2 regions of the Paenibacillus sp. GCM10028914 genome follow, and region 1 is predicted to be linked to the other one. Evidence: riboswitches for the same ligand, from Rfam matches in the RefSeq annotation. Region 1 holds a riboswitch; the other holds the start of a gene.
What was found. Region 1 has a riboswitch for FMN ahead of ribD (bifunctional diaminohydroxyphosphoribosylaminopyrimidine deaminase/5-amino-6-(5-phosphoribosylamino)uracil reductase RibD). Riboswitches for the same ligand answer to the same signal wherever they lie in the genome.
Positions count from the first base shown of each region.

Region 2: another riboswitch for FMN. It lies ahead of ACFQV5_RS03180 (DMT family transporter); the one in region 1 lies ahead of ribD (bifunctional diaminohydroxyphosphoribosylaminopyrimidine deaminase/5-amino-6-(5-phosphoribosylamino)uracil reductase RibD).

Region 1 is NZ_JBHTFO010000018.1:719,928-727,140, forward strand. Features, by position in the region: gene lysA (diaminopimelate decarboxylase) at 1-1,238, shown strand, start outside; gene ACFQV5_RS23930 (peptidylprolyl isomerase) at 1,392-1,826, shown strand; FMN riboswitch at 1,992-2,177, shown strand; gene ribD (bifunctional diaminohydroxyphosphoribosylaminopyrimidine deaminase/5-amino-6-(5-phosphoribosylamino)uracil reductase RibD) at 2,493-3,587, shown strand; gene ribE (riboflavin synthase) at 3,647-4,312, shown strand; gene ACFQV5_RS23945 (bifunctional 3,4-dihydroxy-2-butanone-4-phosphate synthase/GTP cyclohydrolase II) at 4,357-5,574, shown strand; gene ribH (6,7-dimethyl-8-ribityllumazine synthase) at 5,655-6,122, shown strand; gene ACFQV5_RS23955 (segregation and condensation protein A) at 6,198-6,989, shown strand; gene scpB (SMC-Scp complex subunit ScpB) at 6,958-7,213, shown strand, end outside.
Region 2 is NZ_JBHTFO010000004.1:117,953-125,165, forward strand. Features, by position in the region: gene ACFQV5_RS03175 (alpha-L-fucosidase) at 1-1,037, shown strand, start outside; FMN riboswitch at 1,346-1,503, shown strand; gene ACFQV5_RS03180 (DMT family transporter) at 1,632-2,609, shown strand; gene ACFQV5_RS03185 (GGDEF domain-containing protein) at 2,797-3,993, shown strand; gene ACFQV5_RS03190 (hypothetical protein) at 4,133-4,420, opposite strand; gene ACFQV5_RS03195 (YobA family protein) at 4,536-5,090, opposite strand; gene ACFQV5_RS03200 (FAD-dependent oxidoreductase) at 5,320-6,678, shown strand; gene ACFQV5_RS03205 (citrate transporter) at 6,715-7,213, shown strand, end outside.

The DNA of each region.
Region 1 (7,213 bases):
TTTATATTGTAGACGAGCAGTCGGTTAGAACACGTTGCAGAGAATACATCGAAGCTTTCAAGACTTCCGGATTAAAATATCAGGTTGCATACGCTAGCAAAGCATTTTGCGTAATGGCAATGTGCCGTCTTGCAGAAGAAGAGGGAATGTCACTTGATGTCGTATCAGATGGTGAGCTCTATACGGCACTTCAGGCAGGATTTCCAGCAGAACGGATTCATTTTCATGGTAACAATAAGACACTTGACGAAATTGAGATGGCATTGAATGCAAATATCGGCTGTTTCGTCGTAGATAACGAGGTAGAGTTACATTTGCTACAGGCGGTTGCAGCTGAGAAGAATCGTCACGTGAAGATATTGCTTCGTGTAACTCCTGGCGTTGAAGCACATACTCATGAATACATTTCAACCGGTCAAACAGACTCCAAATTTGGGTTCGATATCGGTAATGGATCGGCATTTGAAGCGGTAAAGCTTGCATCTGCCCAACCAAATCTTGAGCTTCTGGGACTGCACTCTCATATCGGGTCACAAATTTTTGAAGTTGAAGGATTCCAGATGGCTGTTCAGCGTGTAGCTGAATTTGCGCGTTCCGTTAAAGAAGAACTGGATGTAACTTTCACGGTTGTAAACCTTGGCGGCGGATTTGGTATTCGTTATGTGGAAGGTGACACTCCGCTTCAGGTATCGCAGTATGTTAAGGCAATTACCGATTCGGTTAAAGTACATTTCGAAGGGATCGGTCCTGAACTTCCTGAGATTTGGGTAGAACCCGGCCGCAGTATTGTAGGAGATGCGGGAACAACACTCTACACGGTAGGTACAAGTAAAGATATCCCTGGCGTACGTAAGTACGTTGCAGTGGACGGCGGGATGACAGATAATCCACGTCCGGCGTTGTACGAATCACAGTATGAGGCGATTTTGGCTAATCGTGCGAATGAGCAGAATGAAGAGAAGGTCTCGATTGCTGGTAAATGCTGTGAGAGTGGAGATATGCTCATATGGGATGTAGAGTTGCCGAAGGTTCAATCCGGTGATTTGCTTGCGGTTGCTTGTACAGGTGCTTACAATTATTCCATGGCTAGTAACTACAACCGGATCCGTAAACCGGCAGTAGTGTTTGTTAAAGACGGAGTTAGTGATTTGGTCGTTCGTCGCGAGAGCTTGGAGGATATTGTTAGGCATGATGTTGTTCCAGAACGTATCCAAAACAAACAGACTGTATTAAGCTAATTTTAAAGTTTGAACTTATTTATAAAGGATCACTCCTAAACAGTGTATAGAGGAGTGATCCTTTTGTGTGAACTTCGTTTGCAACAGATGTTGTAAATAAGATACAATGAGTACGTCATTTAATAGAACATCAATTTAAGGAAGTGAAGAGAAATGAAAAAAGGTACAATCGAGTTAGAAAACGGCGGAGTAGTAGAAATTCAATTTTTGCCTGAAGAAGCACCGAATACGGTAGCCAACTTTGAAAAATTGGCTAACAGCGGTTTTTATAACGGACTAAGCTTTCACCGTGTAATTCCAGGCTTCGTAGCTCAAGGTGGATGCCCTACTGGTAACGGTACAGGCGGTCCTGGCTACACAATTAAATGTGAGACTGCAACGAACACCACTAAGCATGATGTTGGTGTATTGTCTATGGCGCATGCAGGCCCTAACACAGGCGGTAGCCAGTTCTTTATCTGTTACGGCCCACAACCTCACCTGGATGGCGTTCATACCGTGTTTGGTAAAGTGATTAGCGGTATGGAGCATGTGAACAATGTAAGACCTGGTGATAAAATGAAAGAGGTTAAAGTATTCGAAGCTTAATACTTTAATATTGGACAACCTTCCTTTATAGGGAGGTTGTTTCTTTTTGTAAGTTCTTTTGATGTATTGAGCCATTCACAAATAGACATAAATTTCTATAAATTAATACCTTGTGTTTTGTATTTTGTTTTGTTACGATTTTATTAACTAAATAAAGTTTCAATTTATATCCTTCGGGGCAGGGTGAAATTCCCTACCGGCGGTGATGGACGTGATAACTTAGCTCATGAGCATGTTATTGCGGACTTAGTCCGTGACCCGGATATACGTAGGTGAGTATGCTGAAGTATATGCGGTGGACCTGGTGCAAATCCGGGACCGACAGTATAGTCTGGATGGGAGAAGGATAAGAGGCGTACCTTGTTTTTTAAAAGGTAGGTCTGCCAGAAATGACATTTTTGATATGTGCAGGTTTTCACAAAGTATTCACAGCTGATTTGCTTAGCTTTTTTTTGTGCTACAGTTTATTTGTGTTACTTTGGTTGCATCTGTCATATCTTGTTTATTTCTGCTTGTCTATTATAACTCCCGTATACTCAAAGCCCTGTTTGGATTTCATGATCCATACAGGGCTTTTTTTGTGCAATACGGAACAGTTCCGATTGGAATCAATTCCGACTTCAATGATCAATTGCGTGAAGAGGGAGGGGAGTATGGTTGAGAGATATGATGAATGATGAATTTTATATGTCACTTGCATTAGAAATGGCAGAACGGGCTCAAGGTCAGACTGGCATAAATCCGGTAGTCGGTTGTGTCATTGTAAAGGATGGCATGCTTGCTGGAATAGGTACACATCTTGAAAGAGGAACACCGCATGCTGAGATTCATGCCCTTCAAATGGCTGGAGATAAAGCGGCTGGCAGTACGGTTTACGTTACACTCGAACCATGTAGTCATTATGGCAGGACGCCACCTTGTAGTGAGAGGTTAATTGCAGAGAGGGTAAAACGAGTTGTAATTGCTGCTGAAGATCCCAATCCGCTTGTAGCTGGCAAAGGGATTGAAATGCTACGTGCTGCTGGGATTCAGGTTGACATCGGAATTCTAAAAGATCGTGCACTTAAACTAAATGCATCTTTCATAAAGTTTATTTCGACCGGAAGGCCATTTGTCACACTGAAGACAGCAAGCACATTGGATGGCAAAATTGCTACGAAAACGGGTGATAGCAAATGGATATCCAATGAAGTCGCAAGGGAGAGAGTCCATACACTTCGGCATCGCCATCAGGCTATTATGGTCGGGGTATCTACAGTCATAAAGGATGATCCGCTGCTGACGACTCGTCTACCCGTAGATGGGCTGAATCCGATCCGGATTGTAGTGGACTCCAGACTCAATATTCCTTTGAAAAGTAAAATGTTAACGGACAGGAATGCAAGGACGATTATTTTGACAACAAAGAATGGGGATGCGGGGAGAAGAGAGGCGCTTCAGAAAATGGGGATCGAGGTCTTGAGCTGTGGGGATGGTCCGCGAGTAGATTTAAGTCTTGCAATGACTTTATTAGGTCAGATGGAGATTGGCTCTATACTTCTTGAGGGTGGAGGCACCTTGAATGGCTCCATGCTTGAAGAACAGCTTGTGGATCAGATTGTTCTTTTTATGGCCCCCAAAATCGTAGGTGGCTTGGGAGCTCCATCGAGCTTTGCATTTAACGGTGCCGCACATATGAGTGAAGCCATTACTTTAAGGGACCTTGAGATTGAACAGCTGAATGATAATTTGTGTATTCGAGGTATCCCCGTGTGGCCGTAACGGATTCATAGATTATTTTTTCGATAAGAAATGGAATCGAGCTGGAAAGGAGGGATCCTGTGTTTACAGGATTGGTAGAAGAAATCGGTGAACTTCACCGAATTGGTCGGAAAGGTGAAGCGATGGTACTAAGCATATCGGCTTCACGAATAATGAATGATTTAAAGCTTGGAGATAGTGTAGCCGTTAACGGTGTATGTTTAACCGCGACCACAATTAATACAAGTCAATTTACCGTTGATGTTATGCCTGAGACTTACCGTAGGACCAATCTTAAGGAGCTTCAGGCAGGTAGCAAAGTGAATTTGGAACGAGCGATGGCAGCCGGAGCAAGATTCGGCGGGCATATTGTTCAGGGCCATGTTGACGGAACAGGTTACATTCGGAGTATTAAAGAGGATCAAAATGCAGTCGTGTATGAAATTACGCCTTCGAATGCAGAACTTTTTAAATACATTATTCCTAAAGGCTCGATTACTCTAGATGGGGTTAGCCTGACCGTTGTAAATGTAAATGAGTCTTCCTTTACGGTGTCCATTATCCCTCATACACTTGCCGAAACCATACTCGCATCTAAGAAAGTTGGCGCCACGATTAACATAGAGAACGACGTTATAGGTAAGTATGTCGACCATCTTCTTCATTACGGTTCGCGAGGGGCAGCAAGTAAAGAAAAGAGTAGTGGTATTAGCCATGAATATTTGTCTGAGCACGGATTTGCTTAATAATACATGTTATTTACACCATGAAAATAGAGGAGAAATGAGCTATGGATAATCAATTTAAGTTTAGCTCGATTGAAGAAGCAATTGATGACCTGAAGCAGGGGAAAGTCGTAATTGTTGTTGATGATGAAGACCGGGAGAATGAAGGCGACTTTATCGCACTTGCAGATAAGGCAACACCCGAAGTTATTAATTTCATGATTACGGAAGGCAGAGGATTAGTATGTTTGCCTATTACACAAGAGAGGGCTAACGAATTGGATTTACAGCCTATGGTTACTCAAAATACCGATTATCACGGGACTGCTTTTACAGTTTCCATCGATCATAAAGATACGACTACCGGTATATCTGCATTTGAAAGATCGCTAACAGTTCAAGGAATATTAGATCCGGATGCTGCACCTTCCGATTTCAGAAGACCAGGGCATATGTTTCCGCTTATTGCGAAGAACGGAGGTGTTTTACGCCGGGCAGGTCATACGGAGGCAGCGGTTGATCTGGCTCGCTTATGTGGATCGTTTCCAGCGGGTGTCATTTGCGAGATTATGAAAGAAGATGGGACGATGGCGCGTTTGCCTGATCTTGCCCAGATCGCTTTGAAGAATAACCTTAAACTGATCAGTATTAAAGACCTGATCCATTATCGTAATGATAAAGAGAAGCTAGTCACCCGAGAGGTTTCGGTTCGTATGCCAACAGATTTTGGAGAGTTTCAGGCAATTGCTTATACGAATGCAGTTGATAATAAAGAGCATATCGCACTTGTGAAAGGTTCGATTAGCGGTGATAAGCCGGTTCTGGTGCGTGTCCATTCTGAATGCTTGACCGGTGACGTATTTCATTCTCATCGCTGTGATTGTGGTCCCCAGTTTGATGCAGCTTTAAGGCAAATTCAAGAAGAGGGAGAAGGCGTTCTATTATATATGCGACAAGAAGGCCGAGGCATCGGGCTTATTAACAAGTTAAAGGCTTATAAGTTGCAGGAGGAGGGGCTAGATACCGTTGACGCTAATTTGAAATTAGGCTTTCCGGCCGACTTGCGTGACTATGGTATTGGGGCACAGATCCTGAAAGATCTTGGGGTTCGTCAAATTCGCTTATTAACGAATAATCCACGGAAGATTAAAGGACTTGAAGGTTATGGGCTTGAAATCGTAGAACGCGTTCCTATCCAGATGCCTGAGAATGATGATAATACCGGATACCTTCATACAAAACAGGCGAAACTCGGTCATATGCTGCAGTTTAATGATATGTAGTCCAATTCAATAGAACTCTTATCACAATTATTAATCAAAAAAATACTAATTTATCCCAATCTGAAAGGTTGATGACAAATATGGCACACTATTTTGAAGGAAATCTCGTATCTGAAGGTTTAAAGTATGGAGTTGTTGTAGGGCGCTTTAATGAATTTATTACTAGTAAATTACTAGGTGGGGCTCTTGATGCTTTGAAACGTCATGGAGTTCAAGATAATGAGGTCGATGTAGCGTGGGTACCAGGGGCATTTGAGATTCCTCTGATTGCTCAAAAAATGGCGGAAAGCGGTAAGTACGATGCTATTATTACGCTTGGAACTGTGATTCGGGGTTCAACTACACATTATGATTATGTATGTAATGAAGTTGCTAAGGGTGTATCTGCAATTAACCTGAAAACCGGAGTGCCAACGATTTTTGGTGTTGTGACAACGGAGAATATCGAACAAGCGATTGAAAGAGCAGGAACGAAGGCAGGTAACAAGGGCTGGGATTCTGCAATGGCAGCAATTGAAATGGCAAACTTGACGAAACAGCTAAAATAGTGCTTATTTAATGTAGTGCCCTTTTTAGAATCTACTAAGGGCGCTGCATTTTATTTTGTGGCGGGAGGATTCACCGTGACTGTACTATATAAGCTGGAGACATTTGAAGGACCGCTGGATCTGTTGCTTCATCTCATAGATAAAGCGGAAATTGATATCCAGGATATCCCCGTCAAAGAGATTACCGAACAGTACATGGCTTATTTACATTCTATGCAGGAGCTGGAGCTAGAAGTTACCAGTGAGTTTTTGGTGATGGCTGCCACACTGCTTTCGATTAAGAGTAAACTGTTACTGCCGAAACCACCGGTTATTGAAATGGACGAGTTTGATTATTACGAAGAAGAAGATATCGATCCAAGGGCGGAACTTGTTCAGAGGTTGATTGAATACCGGAAGTACAAAGGGATTGCACAGCACCTTCATGAACGAGAATTTGAACGTAGTCTGATCTATTCAAAGGAGCCGGAAGATTTAACTCCTTTCATGCCCGAGGCGGATGAAAATCCGGTTTTAGGGTTGCATACTTCTGATCTGATTGCTGCATTCCAAAAGGCACTCAGTAAAGCGGTCAAACGTACTTCATATGCCCGCATACAGAGAGATGAATTATCGGTTAAAGACCGGATTAAGCAGGTGGTACATACTCTGGAAAGCGCTGGTCCGGGTGGCAGAGTATTATTCTCAAAACTTCTGCATGAAGAAATGGTAAGGCATGAAATTGTCGTTACTTTTTTGGCGATTCTTGAATTGATGAAAATGAAACAAATATGCTGTTATCAAGAGAAATTATTTGATGACATCGTAATGGAGTGGAGAGGGGAAGTAAGGTTTGATGGATTTTCCGAAGCTGAAATCGATTATTGAGGGACTGTTATTTTTATCTGGCGAAGAAGGATTGTCGGTAAAGCAGATGACAGAAATTACAGAACAACCGGCCGACGTCGTTAAAGATGCTTTGAACGAGATGAAGAAGAACTGCGAACAAGAACATCGGGGGATTCAAATTGTCCAAATAGCAGGTAGCTATAAACTAGCAACGCTGCCAGAACATGCACCTTATTTCGAAAGGCTTGCCTATTCTCCTTCAC
Region 2 (7,213 bases), on a different contig from region 1:
CCCCATGGGATCGTCATGAGCAGACTTACGGGGATTCCCCGAAGTACAATGCATACTTTCTGAATCAATTAAGAGAGTTGCTAACGAATTACGGAGATATATTTTGTGTATGGTTCGATGGTGCTTGCGGCGAGGGTCCGAATGGCAAGCGACAAGAGTATGATTGGGACGCGTACTATGATCTGATTCGGGAACTGCAACCGAATGCGGTTATTAATGTGTGTGGACCGGATATCCGTTGGTGTGGGAACGAAGCAGGTGTTTGCCGGGAATCGGAATGGAGTGTTGTACCCGTTTCCCTTCGCTCAAATGAGCAAATTCAGGAGAAATCCCAGCAGGTGGATGACGGCGAATTCGCTAAGCGTTACGACTCAACCGACCGTGACCTTGGAAGCCGTGAGATTATTAGCAAGGAACGAGATCTGGTCTGGTATCCTGCGGAAGTCAATACATCGATTCGCCCAGGCTGGTTCTATCATGCTTCGGAAGATGACAAGGTTAAATCACTGGAAGAGCTGCTTCAAGTGTATTACGGTTCCGTCGGCGGAAATGCAACCTTTCTGCTGAACTTACCGCCGGATAAGCGCGGCCTTATTCATGAGAATGACCGAGCTCGTCTGCGTGAACTGGGTGAAGCAATTCGGAACACGTTCAGAACGAATCTGGCCGAGGGAGCTTCCGCTCAGGCATCAGAGTCTATGAGTGGGCATGATGCTAACCTCATCTTGGATGGGAATCCTGATACCTACTGGTGCCCTGAAGAGGGGACGGAGCAGGCAACAATTGAAGTTGATCTCCAGGAAGAGAAAGAGTTTAACCATATTGTCCTGCAGGAGAACCGATATAGCCAGCGGATCGAGAAGTTTGAGCTGGAAGTTCAGCAGGATGGTGAATGGAAGCCGCTCTGGAGCGGAACGGTTGTTGGCTACAAGCGTATATGCCGGTTCGACAATGTGACTTCACGATATATTCGCCTTAAGATTACCGAATCCAGATGGTGTCCGACAATTTCAAACTTTGGAGTTTATCGTGGTTAGTTATAACAGTTAAGAAGTACAGAGGGGAGTCCCAACAGATCTAGGATCTTACGGGACCCCCTTATTTATGTGGGAAATTTCATAATAAAAAATTAGGGGTGGAAACTAAACTATATTTGCTATATAATTCTCAGTAGGGTTAGTTTTCGAAAATTAACATGATTTTCTGTAAGTATGTTGTATTTACATGAAACTATTCGTGTTATAATTTAATTGTGATTTTTTTATCAGCGTATTATATTAATTTTTAGTATTATAAGTTCAGGTTATTCAATGCATTACGAAATAAAAATCTAAAATAAATGAATATGGATCTTCGGGGTAAGGTGAAATTCCTGACCGGCGGTGATGGTTCATTCGTATGAATGAGCTTCAGCCCGCGACTCGCTGCTGTGAAATTTAAGGCAGTGACTGACTTGGTGTAATTCCAAGGCCGACGGTAAAGTCCGGATGGGAGAAGATCAAACATAGGTTTGCTGTGGAATTTTACTTCTACAGTAGGCTTATTTGGTCAGCCCCCGTATTAGTCGACACTGTCGATTACGGGGGCTTTCTGCTGGTAAGACTCCGTATTCAAGGACAGGAGACAGCAACATGGAAAACATCAACACAGGTATGAAAGTACAGTCAAAACGTACGGCTAAGGAAAACAGTAATCCGAAATATGGTTTTTGGTTAGTTGTATTGGGGGCGGCCCTCTGGGGGGTAGATCCTCTATTCCGGGTCATGCTTCTGAAAAATATGACATCATCCCAAATCGTACTTCTTGAGCACGTGATTATCGCGCTCGTGGCGATTCCGGTACTATGGAGAAATCGTCAAGAATTGAAGAGGGTTGGCTGGAAACAGGTTGGAGCGTTACTCTTTATATCTTGGGGTGGCTCTGCAATTGCAACCATATTGTTCACGATGGGTCTCTCAAGCGGGAATCTGAATGCTGTACTGCTTCTGCAAAAGCTTCAGCCCCTGTTCGCAATTATTCTGGCAGCCTTATTGCTTAAAGAAAAGCTCCCGCGTCACTTCGGTATTCTTATGGTTATTGCTTTAGCGGGAACGTACCTGCTTACATTCGGTATGACATTTCCGATTGGACACTGGAGTGATTTTATTCAGGTAGGAAGTCTATTATCTCTCGGAGCGGCTGCTCTATGGGGCGGATCTACGGTTATGGGGCGCTTGATGGTTGGTCAAATGAAGGTAGAGACGGTTACCTCACTGCGCTTTGTATTGGCCCTTCCGCTGCTTGCGTTAATTACTTTGAATGAAGGCGCCGGATGGAATTTGCCTGAGTTCGGAACTGCTGCATTTGCCGGGGTATCCCTGAATCTGATCGGACAGGCGCTTTTGCCGGGTCTACTCAGTCTGCTGGTTTATTATAAAGGTCTTACTACGACCAAAGCTTCTGTAGCTACGCTTGCGGAACTAAGCTTTCCGACAGCTGGGGTGTTGATTAACTGGGTTGTGTTTAAAGAAATCGTAACCGCTGAACAAATTCTCGGGTTTCTGATGATATGGATCGTCTTGTTTATTATCTCCAGACAGTCAGATTCTGTAGCCAAAGCTGGCGAGTGAAGTAAGTAAAAAGCTTATCAGTGGATCGTTAAAATATAAAATTTTTTAAGTGGTTGCCAAGGAAACTTGGCAACTTTTTTTTGTATGATTCAACCAAATATTTAGATATTTCTGTAAAAAAGAGGATTTTCCTGATTTAGGTCGAAATAAGTCGAAATAAAGAATCTTAAGATGGTGAGAATAAAAAATGAATTTCGATCTGGATATGCAAACGGCTTTTGTATTTTTGGTTGTAGGGCATCTATTCACGATTATTCTGATTACGGCATATCGGCATGGACAGAACAAGGATCGTGCGGTTAATGCATTTTACGGAGCAAAATGGATGCAGGCATTCGGCTGGGGACTGGCTATGTTTCGGGGAGGAATCCCCGATATATTCACGGTTTCTATGGCAAATACAGCTTTATTTATGGGGGCTGCACTTGAAGCAATCGCTCTGTTAAGGGCAATGGATGCTTTTCATCGTAAAACGCTGCGACTGTATATTGTATTAACGTCTCTTTGTATTCTGTTATTCCATCTCATCATTATGGTAGCGAACACCGAAACGAACAGAATTGTATTGGGTTCTTGCGGGATGGGACTGATGCTTGTATTACCTGTTATTCGTATGTTGATTAGAAAGAACGGCTCCATGTTGATGCGAGTAATAGGATGGATGTACTGTCTGATCGCTGTAGGCGCAATGATTCGCGCGATGATCTCACCACTTGTAACGGTAACCTTTTTTGAGCCTAGTATTTATCAGGCCATGTCCTTTTTGTCGCTATTCCTGCTGATGTTTGTGGGCAATACAGGCTTTGTTCTGTTGTCTAAAGAGAAGAGTGATCGGGAGCTCCATAAGCTTGCAAGCTACGATGATCTGACGGGGATCTGGAATCGTCGGAAGTTTATTCTAGAGGCTAAGAAGTCGATAGAGGACTGTCAAAAACAAGGTTATCCCGTTTCCTTCTTACTTATGGACATCGATCAATTCAAGATGATTAACGACACCTATGGTCATGATACAGGAGATATGGTGCTGCGAGAATATGCTTGTAAGGTGAAGAGCGTGCTTCAAGATAGCGATCTGCTAGGAAGGTATGGGGGAGATGAGTTCGCAGTGTTACTCCCTGGAGCAGATGAGAGACAGTCGGGGGAGATGGCTGAGTCCATTCGCCGTACGGTGGAGCAGAGTTATGGCAAGTTGCCTATCTCGTATACGCTTAGTATTGGTGTTGTAACCGTGACGGCAGAACAACTATTGCCACTAGATAAGCTCTACAAGCTAAGTGATGGAGCTTTGTATAAAGCGAAGCAGGAGGGACGGAATCGGGTATCCCGCTGTAAGGTGGATATTGATCCTGCAGAGCAGTTACCGGGAAGTGTGAAGGTGGTATAGAATCCGCTCGGTGACAAGCGGATTTCCTGTCCGCAAGATGAGAATAGTTGATCAAGATTTAACCTCGTAACATATTGGACAGGCAAAGGGGCAGATCCAGGCTAATTAACCTAGTGCTGCCCCTTTTTTATTTACATCGTTATTCAATCAGTATGATATCATCAGGCGTGACTTCATATCGATAGATCGTCTCCATCTTTGGTCCTTCTCCATTCACTGGTTCACAGTTTTGTATGACCTTAAAGATGTAGCCCGATTCAGTCTGCTCAGTTTCTGTGATTGTATTGAACGACTGAAGACTATTGCCGCATGGCGGGATGAGCTCCAGCATATCAGCTTCCGCTGTCTCCCGGGTAAATTCTTTCTCTGAAGTACATCCACTTAGGATGATGGAAGCCAGAATTATAAAGCCTATGAATCGCTTCATCGCTATCTCCTATCTTCTAGAATAAATTTAGTGGTTTCTCTCTTTATTGCATGGCCTAAATTTAATTTTGAATCATAGGATGAATGGAGTGCATTACGATGACAACCTAGGTACTTTATTTATCATCGATCTGAATATCCGTAACTTCATCTCCTCGTTTAATACTAACCATCCATTTATCCGACGCTTCATCATACTTTACAGCTTTAATGACAGGAACAGCAGGGTTATCTTCTGCAGGTTCTGCTAAAGCTTGGCGTATCGCTTCCGCCTCATCTATATTGGCCTGATCTGGTTTTGGAGCAGGTACAACACGTAATTTTTCTGCGGTCGATTGACCCGGATATGACTGCTTAACTAAATTAAACCAGACTTGAACCTTCTGACCAACAGCAACGTTCTTCTGACCATAGGAGAACCAGATCGCGTTATAGAATTCAGGTTTTCCGCCTGAAGCACTGTAATTCTTCGGAACACTGTCAACCACGAGGATTTCTCCATCCTGTTGATCTACGACATAACCTTCCATTCCTGGCGCTGAATCCTTATTACTATGCTCGTTAACGTCTTTAACGTCCGTCCCTGATCCCGAATTAGAGGTGCTGGAACTGCATCCAAATAGAGATAAGCTGATGAATAAACTGAGTACAGTAAGTAATACAGATCGCATGTTAGACCTCCCTCACAATGAAATGAACTTATAATTTAAGACGTTTTCTTATTTCATAATGTTGCTATTTCCTAAAATTTAGGACGTTTAGTTAATGGTAAATCATTTTCGGTATTTTCGGATATTTAGAAAAATATTTTCCTGAAAGCATTTACATTGTTATTTTGCTTTGGTAATCTAAGGATAAGAAATCACAAAAATATGATGACCCAGAGGAGTGAAGACGCAGATGGAGGGTATGCCGAAGTATGACGTTATCGTAATGGGTGGAGGTATTTCCGGAGCGATGGCTGCCGTGGCGGCAGCAAGTTCTGGAGCAAGAACACTAATAGTAGAATCTCACGGATTTTTGGGAGGGACACTTACCGCAAACGGTGTGGGTCCGATGATGACCTTTCACGCCGGTGAGAAGCTTGCGATTCAGGGATTTACAGATCAACTCATTGAACGGTTAAAGAAATTGGGGAAATCGCCGGGACATATTTTTGACACCGTCGGTTTTACATATTCAGTAACACCGTTTGATGCGGAAGCGATGAAACATGAGCTTGAGCTCATGGTAACCGAAAGCGGTGGAGAGATTTTATATCACACGATGCTGGCAGGCGTGAAGACAGAGAATGGCCGAATCGTGAGCATCACGGTGTGCAACAAGTCAGGGCTCAGCGAAATTGAAGGATCCGTATTTATTGATGGTACGGGTGATGGTGATTTGTCCGTTGGAGCCGGAGCAGAGTTTACGAAGGGAAGGGAATCGGATGGGGCCATGCAGCCGATGACCTTGAAGATGAAAATGTATAACGTGGACATCCCGAAGGTTAAGCAATATATTCATGCGCATCCGGAAGACTTCCCTTTATACAACGGTGATACGTCCATTATCGAGAAGTCATCTCGGCTCTCAGTTGGAGGATTCGACAGTCTGTTCAAGGAAGCAAAGGCCAAGGGCGAGATTTCGATCCCGCGTGAGAACATTCTGTTCTTCGAGACGAACAACCCGGGTGAAGTCATCATGAACACAACTCGGATTTTGGGGCACGATGCAACAGATGCGATGAGTTTGAGCCGCGCAGAGATGGTAGGGCGGAAACAGTGCCGTGAACTGGAGTTATTTGTGAGGAAATATATCCCTGGCTTCGAGAACGCAGTCGTGGAATCAACAGGTCCGAGCATTGGTGTCCGGGGTTCCCGGCAGATCAAAGGCGTGTATACGCTCACGGCAGAGGATTTATTGGAACAGCGTATGTTCGAGGATGCGATTGCCCATTCAGGCTATCCGATTGATATCCATAGTCCGGATGGAGAGGGAACGAAGCATCAGAAGCTGGAATGGGGCGGTATGTACAGCATTCCATACTCCTGCATGATTACCGATTCGGTTCGTAACCTCATCGTTATTGGTCGCTGCATATCAGCCACGTTTGAGGCGCAGGCGGCGATGCGGACGACACCGACAACAGGTGCTATCGGCCATGCCGGAGGGGTTGCAGCAGCGCTGGCTGCGAAAGAAGAGATCGACGTTCAAGATGTAAACATCAAGGAAGTACAGCAGATTCTTAAAGAGCAAGGCGCCTATTTGGAAGTGTAAAACGTAGTAGTAACCATTTTGAGAGGGGAAATTAAAGTGACAACTTTAATGTGGTTTCAAGCCATCGGCATTTTACTCGTCTTCCTAATCTTTGTCGGATTAATGATGACCCGGAAGCTTCCGACGATTCTGGCATTGCCATTAATGGCTATAATCTTCGCGGTTATTGCTGGCGTGCCTTGGATGTCCAGTGATCCTGAAACAGCGACGATCGCCAAGACCATTCTATCAGCCGGCTCTATGAGATTGTCAGGCGCCATCGCCGGTCTCGTGTTCGGTGCTTGGTTCGGACAAATACTAAACAAAGTTGGAATCACGAAATCGATTATACGAAAAGCCGCTGAACTCGCTGGTGACAAACCTGTGCTGATCGCGATCCTGTTCTTTGTTACAGCATCGATTATTTTCTCCGCAGCTGGCGGACTTGGTATGGTAATCCTCGTAGGTACGATTGTCATTCCGATCATGCTAACTGCAGGGATTTCTCAATTCGTGGCTTCGATCGTAGTGCTCTCATCGGTTGGTGTAGGTGCAC